One region of the Rhizobium sp. PP-CC-3G-465 genome, then DNA from elsewhere that is predicted to be linked to it. Evidence: predicted binding sites of a transcription regulator. Region 1 holds the regulator's gene; the other holds the start of a gene.

Region 1 (4,915 bases):
TCCGTGCCGCGTAGGATCGCCTTCTTCGCAGCGTCCGAGAGTTCAGCCCAGGTGTTGCTCAGCTTGAACCCAAAGGTTTTGCCGAGCGCTTCCAGAGTTTGATTGTAATAGGGGGACGACGATTTGGCCCAAGGCGCGATCGCCCCGTTCTTCAGCGTCCGATCATGCTCCGGCACGATCAACGCCTCATCAATCTTCTGCTGGCTGCCGAGACCATCGCAGGTCGGGCAGGCCCCGAAAGGGTTGTTGAACGAAAACAGGCGGGGTTCGATCTCCGAAATCGTAAAGCCGGAGACGGGGCAGGCGAACTTTTCCGAAAACAGCACGCGCTCATGCGTCTCGTTCAGCGACTTGTTGGCCGAACCGCCGGCGGATGTCTCCTTCTCCGGTAGCGGCTTGTCAGCAAATTCCGCAATCGCCAAGCCATCCGCAAGCCGCAGCGAGGTCTCCAGACTGTCCGCAAGCCTTGCCGCGATATCGCCGCGCACGACCAGACGGTCGACGACCACGTCGATGTCATGCTTGTACTTCTTATCGAGCGCGGGAACATCGGCGATCTCGTAAAACTGGCCGTCCACCTTTACGCGCTGAAAGCCCTTCTTCATGAGCTCCGCGAGTTCCTTCTTGTACTCTCCTTTTCGCCCCCGGATCATCGGCGCGAGAATGTACAGGCGAGCACCTTCTTCCATCGCAAGAACCCGATCGACCATTTGGCTGACAGTCTGGCTTTCGATCGGCAGACCTGTCGCTGGCGAATAGGGCACGCCGACGCGCGCGAACAGAAGGCGCATATAGTCGTAGATCTCGGTGACCGTTCCCACGGTCGAGCGCGGATTTTTCGACGTCGTCTTCTGTTCGATGGAAATAGCAGGCGATAGGCCCTCGATCAGATCGACGTCGGGCTTCTGCATCATCTCAAGGAACTGACGCGCATAGGCCGAAAGGCTCTCGACATAGCGCCGCTGCCCTTCGGCATAGATGGTATCAAAGGCCAGCGACGACTTTCCCGACCCGGACAACCCCGTCATCACGATCAGCTTGTTGCGCGGGAGGTCGAGATCGACGCCCTTCAGATTGTGCTCCCGCGCACCGCGGATCGAAATGGTCTTGAATTCGCTCATGGTCGGACGCTCTGCATGGGGACGAAGCCCTTACTTAAGATCATTACTTCATATGTCGAGGCGCGTTTTCGGGAAACCACTATTCCTTCGTCACAGTGATCCGGTCTGCGGCCCGTGACGGCCTCGCTTGACAGGATCATACCCAAGACATAGAACAAATAAAGAACAAATTTGCAAACTGTTGTGGATTGCTGGCGGCCGAGGGCGAAATGCCGCGCTCAACAGCGTAGGCTCGCGGCACGATGCGGATCGTTGAGCCGCTTTCAGGAGACAGGACAAAGAGATGGCTGGTAGCGTAAACAAGGTGATCCTCATCGGCAACGTCGGGGCGGACCCCGAGATTCGGCGGACGCAGGATGGCAAGCCGATCGCAAACCTGCGCATCGCGACCTCCGAAAGCTGGCGCGACCGAAACTCCGGTGAGCGGCGCGAGAAAACAGAGTGGCACACCGTCGTGGTCTTTAACGAAGGCCTGTGCAAGGTCGTAGAGCAATATGTGAAAAAGGGCGCCAAGCTCTATCTCGAGGGCGCGCTGCAGACCCGCAAGTGGCAGGACAAGGACGGAAACGACCGTTACTCCACGGAGGTGGTGCTTCAGGGCTTCAACTCGACGCTGACCATGCTCGACGGTCGCGATGGTGGAGGCAGCGGTGGCGGAAGCCGTGGCAGCTCGGAATATGGTGGCGGAAGCGGTGGGTCGAATTACGGCGACGATTACGATCGCCCGGCCCAGTCCTCGGGCGCCCGATCGGGCGGTAGCACCGGCGGATCAAGCGGCGGCTTCTCTCGTGACCTGGATGACGATATCCCATTTTGATTCGCGCAAACCTGCTGCAGGTTGATACATAAATTCGACGCCTCTTTTGCGCCGTCATGGGTAAGTTCATGGCGGCGTTGCTATTGTGAAGCTGAGAGAGGCTGTGCGTTGACAACAATTCTCGTTTTTAAGGGAATGCGGAAAGCAACGCTTCGGATGGGCGCCCCTTGTTGATCATTCCCGATGTGGTTTAACCAGAATGCCACTTGCAGAACACATGAGGAACATATAACACTGTTCTTGCTTTGTTTCGTGACTCTGGAGTCGATTGATCATGCTGACCCGCAAGCAACAGGAACTGTTGATTTTCATTCATGAGCGCATGAAGGAATCGGGTATTCCCCCCTCATTCGACGAAATGAAGGATGCACTGGAGCTCGCGTCCAAATCCGGCATTCACCGGCTGATCACGGCTCTTGAGGAGCGCGGGTTCATCCGGCGCCTACCCAACCGGGCACGGGCGCTTGAGGTCATCAAGCTGCCGGAGGCGTATCTGGCCGCTGTCCCGCCGAAGCGCGGTTTTTCGCCGAGCGTGATTCAAGGAAGCCGGGGAAGCTCTGCACCTGAAAACGCGCCGAAGACGACGGCTGGGGTGGGCAACGATAATAGCGTGTCGGTTCCGGTGATGGGGCGCATCGCCGCAGGCGTTCCGATTTCCGCCATCCAGAACAATACCCACGATATCTCCGTTCCCGCCTTTATGATCGGCAATGGCGAGCACTACGCCTTGGAAGTCCGGGGCGACTCGATGATCGAAGCCGGTATTCTGGACGGTGATACCGTGATCATCCGCAATGCCAACAGTGCCAGCCCCGGCGAGATCGTCGTGGCTCTCGTGGATGACGAAGAAGCAACCCTCAAGCGCTTCCGCCGCAAGGGTGCCTCCGTTGCCCTCGAAGCAGCCAATCCAGCCTATGAGACAAGAATTTTTGGCCCGGAACGCGTGAAGGTCCAAGGAAAGCTCGTCGGGTTGATTCGCCGTTATCAGTGAAGGGAAGGGCTTTGCTATTGTGAGGTTGATGAGATCTTGTCGTCATCAGGTTCCAGCACATGGAGCCTTTTCAGCATGTTTTTTGAGGTTTACGTTTTAGACGGTCCTAGTTGACTACTGTACCGGCGAGGACAGACGGAAATCGCAACCTTCACGTTCTGCAGAGATGCGATTTTGAGGGTCGAGCCATCCACCTCCTTGTCAGTCCGACCTTGAGTCGTAGCTTGGCTGTTTAACGTCTACGAGATGAGTAGACACTTTTGAGCGCTTGGACGTCAGGTCGCCGGATGCCGCATCCAGTACGGGATGATGAAGGGGTAATTGGTGGCCCCTGAATCTCGTGGCGTGAGATGTAGGTAAGCTTCGTTATCCGTTAAGTTACCAACCGGCCAGAAATTTGCGCCATCTGTCGTTCTATTCGTAAGCTATCAAGCGGAACACGTTCAGTTCTGAGGCCTGCTAGCTTTAACGATACCTACAAGTGAAAGTCTATGGAACCGCATGGGCAGGTCGGCGTTTACCGGGCGAACACAGCGGAGGTGAACATGCCCGGAACATCGAGAAACTTTCGGGCTGTCCTCTTTGGCTGTAATAAAGCTGACTTTGTGGGAAGCACGATGTTGTGAGTATGTACAACCCCGACGAAGTTCAGGATTTGGCAAACGACTGTTTGTAGCCCACACAGAGACCATGGCACTTTCCAGGCAGGGTGAAAAGCCAGTACGTAAAAGCAATCAAATCTCTGTCTAGCCGAATTACAATCGTGTTGGCGATTTTAGTTCATTTTTTTGGTATTGCTCACAGCACCATTTACAAAAAAAACGCGCATTTTTCATGCGCTAAGGAATTCATCATGAGAATGATCTTTGTCGGGATGCTTGCATCCGTCCTCAGTATACTTGTGATCAAATATGCAAACAATGATCTGGGGAACAGTGTCCCATTGACGACTGTCGGAGCAGCTAGCTCGCTGTGATACCCGGGCATCTCGGCCAGCTGCTCCGATATATTTAGAGACTTTATCCGAAGATCAGGCTCATCATTCGTGGATCGTGTAAGATCCCATTTCGCACAAATTTTGCTTGTCTTCCGTCGTTGCGAGATCTGAACCCTCTTCGAATTCGAAACGCATGTCATAATTACAAACGTCTCGACCATCTGCAATCGTAAGCTCGATTGTCTCACCGGGATTGAGGACCTGTTCGCCGAACACGTCTCCCTCCCAATCACTGACACCGACAGGTGACGTGTAGAAGCGCGTGAGAACGGATTTCGTGCCGTTCTTCAGTGTGAACACCAGATCCTCGGCCTGTGCTGCCCCGGACACAAAAATGGCGCTGATGATAATCGCGCCTGTCGTAATGATTTTCATTGTTCCCCCCGTGAATCTAATATGTCGCCAATGGGTTGACGATAAAGGGATATTACCGAGTCTCTTGTCGTATTCAACTGGATTGTGGACGTTTGATAAACAGACGAATGCGGTTTCAGACGCGCTGCAAATTCTGAATGCGCGTTCTCACCATCATTTACCCAGCAGCTCGGCTGTTATCCTCGCACGGCGAAGAGATGTGAAGATTGCGCGGCGGATTCGTTTGGAAATCTGCGGCGTTCCACTGGCTGGCAGCGCTCGCCTACATTCGGAGAATGTAAACTGGACGGCCGCCGTGATCTCGTGGCAACGACGTGACGTCAATCTGTCGCCCGACCCCGTTCTTGAATTAACGGCAGTCGCGTCCGAGCCCCTTTTGCCAGAACAAAAACCCTACGTCCACCGTGCGTGTCGTTGATGGGCCCCATATAGGGCATAGTTCACATCGAAGACTTTGAAGAATGGCGGAGTATGTCCCTGTTCGCCAAACGAACACCGCGTATGGTCGAACGTCCGCCTGCATTGAGGCAGGCCGGAGAGCGTCCACACCATGAATAGGGGATAGAGCTATCTGGGTTCTAAGATGGCTGTTCTCAGAACGTTCTGGTTCATGA
Region 2 (4,915 bases), 230 kb from region 1:
GGGAACGGATATTGCGTGGCGGATCTTCTGCGTGTCCGGCAACACGCCGCGGATCATCGCGTAAGCCCGCTGGGGCAGGGGCTGACGCTCTCCGGAGGCGACATCGGCCGGATGTGGAGCGGGTGGTGCGTTCGTAGACGTCGCTGTCGCAGGGGAGGCCTGCGAGGGAGTGGAGGCGAGCGGTGGCGGTGTGACGGTGTTGCTCTCCGCTGCCGTTGCGATCGATGCATCCACCGTCTTCTCGCACATGGCGACGATCACGGGATAACTGGCATTCGAATAGGCGGGGAGCTTTCGCTGGGATTGGTCGTCGCAGGCCGCCACCGTCTCCCATGAGCCCTTCACCGTATCGACATAATGGCACTGGCTGACGCTGTCGTCACATCCGAGAATCGTCATTACGACGAGCGCTGCAGTCACCATGATCTGTCCTGTCTCCTGTTTCGAAGACGATGGTAAACAAATCGTAGCTCGGAATTATGGCGCGAACATCCAAGCTGTCATCGATTTCACTTCTGTTTCGCCGCAGCATTGCAAGCCGTGACCGCACACTCTGGATCACTGCCAGAATCGGTATAGAACCGGCTAAAGCAGCTTTTGCGGCTCTTCACCTTGCAGATTCTCTTTCTCAGGAACCTAAGCCAAGTGACTCTGGACATTCGAAAAGAACCCCCTCGCCAACCCGACGTCATCGATCTCCTCAACCAGTCGGACATCTATGCCCAGTCGCTCTATCCGGCGGAGAGCAACCATTTGGTCGATCTCGAGACGCTGGAAAAGCCCGAAGTCTCGTTCTTCGTTGCGCGGCACGACGGCGCCATTATCGGCTGCTGTGCGCTGGTGGCGGCTGGTGATGGCAGCGGCGAGATCAAGCGGATGTTCGTCGATCCGAAGGCGCGCGGCATGCGCGCAGGACGGTCTCTTCTCGACGCCATCGAGCAGACGGCGCGGGACACCGGACTGACGACGGTTCGGCTCGAAACCGGGATCTATCAGCCCGAAGCCATCAGCCTCTACCGCAAGGCGGGCTACCGCGACATCGAGCCGTTCGGAAGCTACAAGCCCGATCCGCTCAGCCTTTTCATGGAGAAGATCATCGCCTGACTAATAGGACGGGCGCAGCGTCGCCGATCAGATGTCGAGGTTTTCGGCGAAGACGGCCCGTTCCTGGATGAAGCGGAAACGCGCTTCCGGCTTGGTACCCATGAGGTTGTCCACGGCGTCGCGTGTGCCCTCGAAGTCGACATCATCGATGGAAACCTTGAGGAGCGTGCGCTTTGCCGGATCCATCGTCGTTTCCTTCAACTGCGCCGGCATCATCTCGCCAAGGCCCTTGAAGCGTCCGATCTCGACCTTGCCACGCCCGGTGAATTCCTTCTCCATCAGCTCGACCCGGTGGATGTCGTCACGCGCATAAAGCGTCCTCGTCCCCTGCGTCATGCGATAGAGCGGGGGCACAGCGAGATAGAGATGACCGCCGCGAATCAGTTCCGGCATTTCCTGATAGAAGAAGGTGATGAGCAGCGAAGCGATATGCGCCCCGTCCACGTCGGCATCGGTCATGACGATGACGCGGTCGTAGCGCAGGTCTTCCTGACGATATTTCGACCGCGTGCCGCAACCGAGCGCCTGCACGAGATCGGAGATCTGCTGATTGGCGCCCAGCTTTTCGCGGCCCGCGCTGGCGACGTTGAGGATTTTGCCCCGCAGCGGCAGGATCGCCTGATTGGAGCGGTTGCGCGCCTGCTTGGCCGAGCCACCGGCCGAATCGCCTTCGACGATGAACAGTTCGGCACCCAGCGCCGAGTTCTGCGAGCAGTCGGCAAGCTTGCCCGGCAGGCGCAGCTTGCGCACCGCGCTCTTGCGGGTGACTTCCTTCTCCTTGCGGCGGCGGACGCGCTCGTCGGCGCGCTCGATCACCCACTCCAGAAGCTTCGCTGCTTCTTGCGGATTGCCGGCGAGGAAATGATCGAAGGGATCGCGGATCGCGTTCTCGACGATACGCTGTGCCTCGACGGTCGCGAGCTTGTCCTTGGTCTGGCCGACGAATTCCGGCTCGCGGATGAACACGGACAGCATGCCTGCGGCCGAAATCATCACGTCGTCCGTGGTGACGATCGCCGCGCGCTTGTTCTGCGTCAGATCCGCATAGGCCTTTAGGCCCTTGGTCAGTGCGATGCGCAGGCCCGCTTCATGCGTGCCGCCCTCGGGCGTCGGAATGGTGTTGCAATAGGAATGAACGATCGAATCGCCGCCGTACCAAGTGACGGCCCATTCGAGCGCGCCGTGGCCGCCGGTCTTCTCGGTCTTGCCGGAAAAGATCTCACGCGTCACCGTGAACTCGGAGCCCATCGTCGCCTTGAGGTAATCCTTCAAGCCGCCGGGGAAATGGAACACGGCCTTGTCCGGCGTGTCCGTACCCTCGACCAGCACCGGATCGCACGACCAGCGGATTTCGACGCCACCGAAGAGATAGGCCTTGGAACGGGCCATGCGGAAAAGGCGTGCCGGCTCGAACTTGGCGTGAGGCCCGAAGATCTCCGGGTCCGGATGGAAACGCACGCGGGTGCCGCGCCGGTTCTGCACATCGCCCAGTTCCTCAAGGCCGCCCTGCGGGATGCCGCGGGAAAAACGCTGGCGATAGAGGCGCCGGTTGCGCGCGACTTCCACTTCCAGCACGTCGGACAGTGCGTTGACGACGGACACACCGACGCCGTGGAGACCACCAGACGTCTCGTAGACCTTGCTGTCGAATTTGCCGCCGGCGTGGAGCACGGTCATGATCACTTCGAGCGTCGACTTGCCCGGAAATTTCGGATGGTTCTCGACCGGGATGCCGCGACCGTTATCGGTCACCGCGAGGCACCCTTCTGCGTCGAGATGGACGTCGATGAAATTGGCGTGGCCGGCCACGGCTTCGTCCATCGAGTTGTCGATGACTTCGGCAAACAGATGGTGCAGCGCCTTCTCGTCCGTGCCGCCGATATACATGCCGGGGCGACGGCGGACCGGCTCGAGGCCTTCAAGAACTTCGATCGCAGACGCGTTGTAATCGCCCGTGTCGGCCTTCAGCTGCGAGGCGGGCGTTCCCGGAGCACGCGTGGCCGCTTTCGGTTCCTCTGCCTTCGCCGGGGCGCCTGGTTTGGCATCCGCTGCCTTGCCGGCAGACGACGTCGGGGCGAGCGTCTTCGGCTCGGAGGGCTTCCGGGGAGCGGGCGGTGTGGTCGCGAAAAGGTCGTTGCTGTCCGTCATCTGGTGCGTCAAACGTCTTTCGATGTGTCGGCTGATCCTGTAGGTCGGGCATCGCCTGTCCGTCGTCTGCCCGCCTCTTCATACAAGGGCCGGCCGTCCGGCGAAAGAGCCAAGCGTGCCAAAGAGATCAAAAAGGGAACAAGACATGGCCCGGTCCACACTTTCTTTGAGACGCATCGCCGCTTCGAGCGCTCTTGCCCTCGTTTTCGCCCTTGCCATCGGCTTCACCGAGACTGGCGCTGCGACGTTGAAGCCGTTCAAGGACGATCTCTTCGGCTATGGCCGCATTCTGGAATCACGCGACGACGGTGCTTGGCTGACGGTAGACTACGACGAGATGCGCGACATAAACGGCCGGGACGAGATCCCGGAGCGACGCGTCAAGCGGCCCTATGTCTCGCTGGGGATCAAGCGCGCGCAGGCGAACGAGACCGTCGATATCGGCGGGCGCGGGCTCGATGTGTTCCGGGTGGGCGCACCGGATAATGCCGCCTTCACGGTGATCTTCATCCACGGTCGTGGCGGCGACCGGCGGCTGGGCGCAAACGACTACTCCTTTGGCGGCAACTTCAATCGGCTGAAGAACCTCGTCGTGGACAACGGCGGCGCCTATTACGCGCCAAGTGCCCGCTCCTTCGATACGGACGGCGCTGCGGATATTGCAGGCCTGATCGATGTGCTGGCGCGCCGTTCTCCCGGTCGCCCGATCATCCTGTCCTGCGCGTCGATGGGCAGCTTCCTCTGCTGGGGCGTCACGCGAAATGCTGCGGCAGTCAAGCAGCTCTCCGGGATGATGATCATGGGCGGCGCAACCGATCCGGACTTCGGCAAGAGCGCGGCCTTCGCTCGCAAGTTGCCCATGTTCTTCAGCCATGGGAGCGCGGACGGCACGTACAAGGCGGAGGATCAGGCTGCACTTTACGGGCGTCTGAGGAAGGGCGGCTATCCCACCCGTTTCGTCCTGTTCCAGACAGGCACACATGGAACGCCGGTGAGAATGACCGACTGGCGGGATGCCATCAACTGGATCCTTTCGCGCTAATTTAGATGCAACCTGAGCGATTTTCCGTTCATTAACCACCGATTGAAGTCCCAACCCTTTTGCGGGCCATGTTTGTCTTTCGGAAAGCACGGCATGACAGTCTCCCTGCAATTGAAAAAACCGGGGTGCAATCATGGATGCGCGAACCGACACACGGCTTGTTCCGCTTTGCGTCGATTTGGATGGTACGCTTGTCGCAGCCGATACGCTGTGGGAAGGCGTCGCCGTCGTCCTGTTCCGCAATCCGCTGATGCTGTTCGCGCTCGTCCTCTGGGCGTTGCGGGGCAAAGCGCATCTGAAGCATGAGGTGGCGGCCCGGTCCGGACGCACGGGTGGCGACTGGCCCTATCGCCCCGAGGTCATGGAGCGGCTGCAGCGGGAGCGGGCGACCGGCCGCGATATCGTCCTCGTCACCGGCGCCGCCGAACGGGTGGCGCTGGATGTCGCAGCCCATGCCGGCATCTTCACCGGCGTACTGCATTCCTCGCCCACCCACAACCTCACGAGCCATCGCAAGCGCGCGGAGCTGATCGCGCGCTATGGCGAGGCCGGGTTCGACTACATGGGCAACAGCCGGGATGACGTGGCCGTTTTCGATGCCGCCCGCACGGCCATCGTCGT

What was found. Region 1 encodes LexA, which represses DNA repair genes until DNA is damaged. Its sites were predicted from a motif close to TGTTCNNNNTGTGTTCNG; they were not measured.
Region 2: the regulator LexA is predicted to act here: its motif matches at 3,376-3,393, upstream of parE (DNA topoisomerase IV subunit B).

Annotation. Positions count from the first base shown of each region.
Region 1 is NZ_SLYH01000001.1:927,215-932,129, forward strand. It holds gene uvrA (excinuclease ABC subunit UvrA) at 1-1,121, opposite strand, end outside; gene C8J33_RS04195 (single-stranded DNA-binding protein) at 1,405-1,938, shown strand; gene lexA (transcriptional repressor LexA) at 2,213-2,929, shown strand; gene C8J33_RS04205 (hypothetical protein) at 3,969-4,301, opposite strand.
Region 2 is NZ_SLYH01000001.1:1,154,552-1,159,466, reverse strand. It holds gene C8J33_RS05360 (hypothetical protein) at 1-423, opposite strand, end outside; gene C8J33_RS05355 (GNAT family N-acetyltransferase) at 646-1,104, shown strand; gene parE (DNA topoisomerase IV subunit B) at 1,132-3,252, opposite strand; gene C8J33_RS05345 (alpha/beta hydrolase) at 3,398-4,294, shown strand; gene C8J33_RS05340 (UbiA family prenyltransferase) at 4,428-4,915, shown strand, end outside.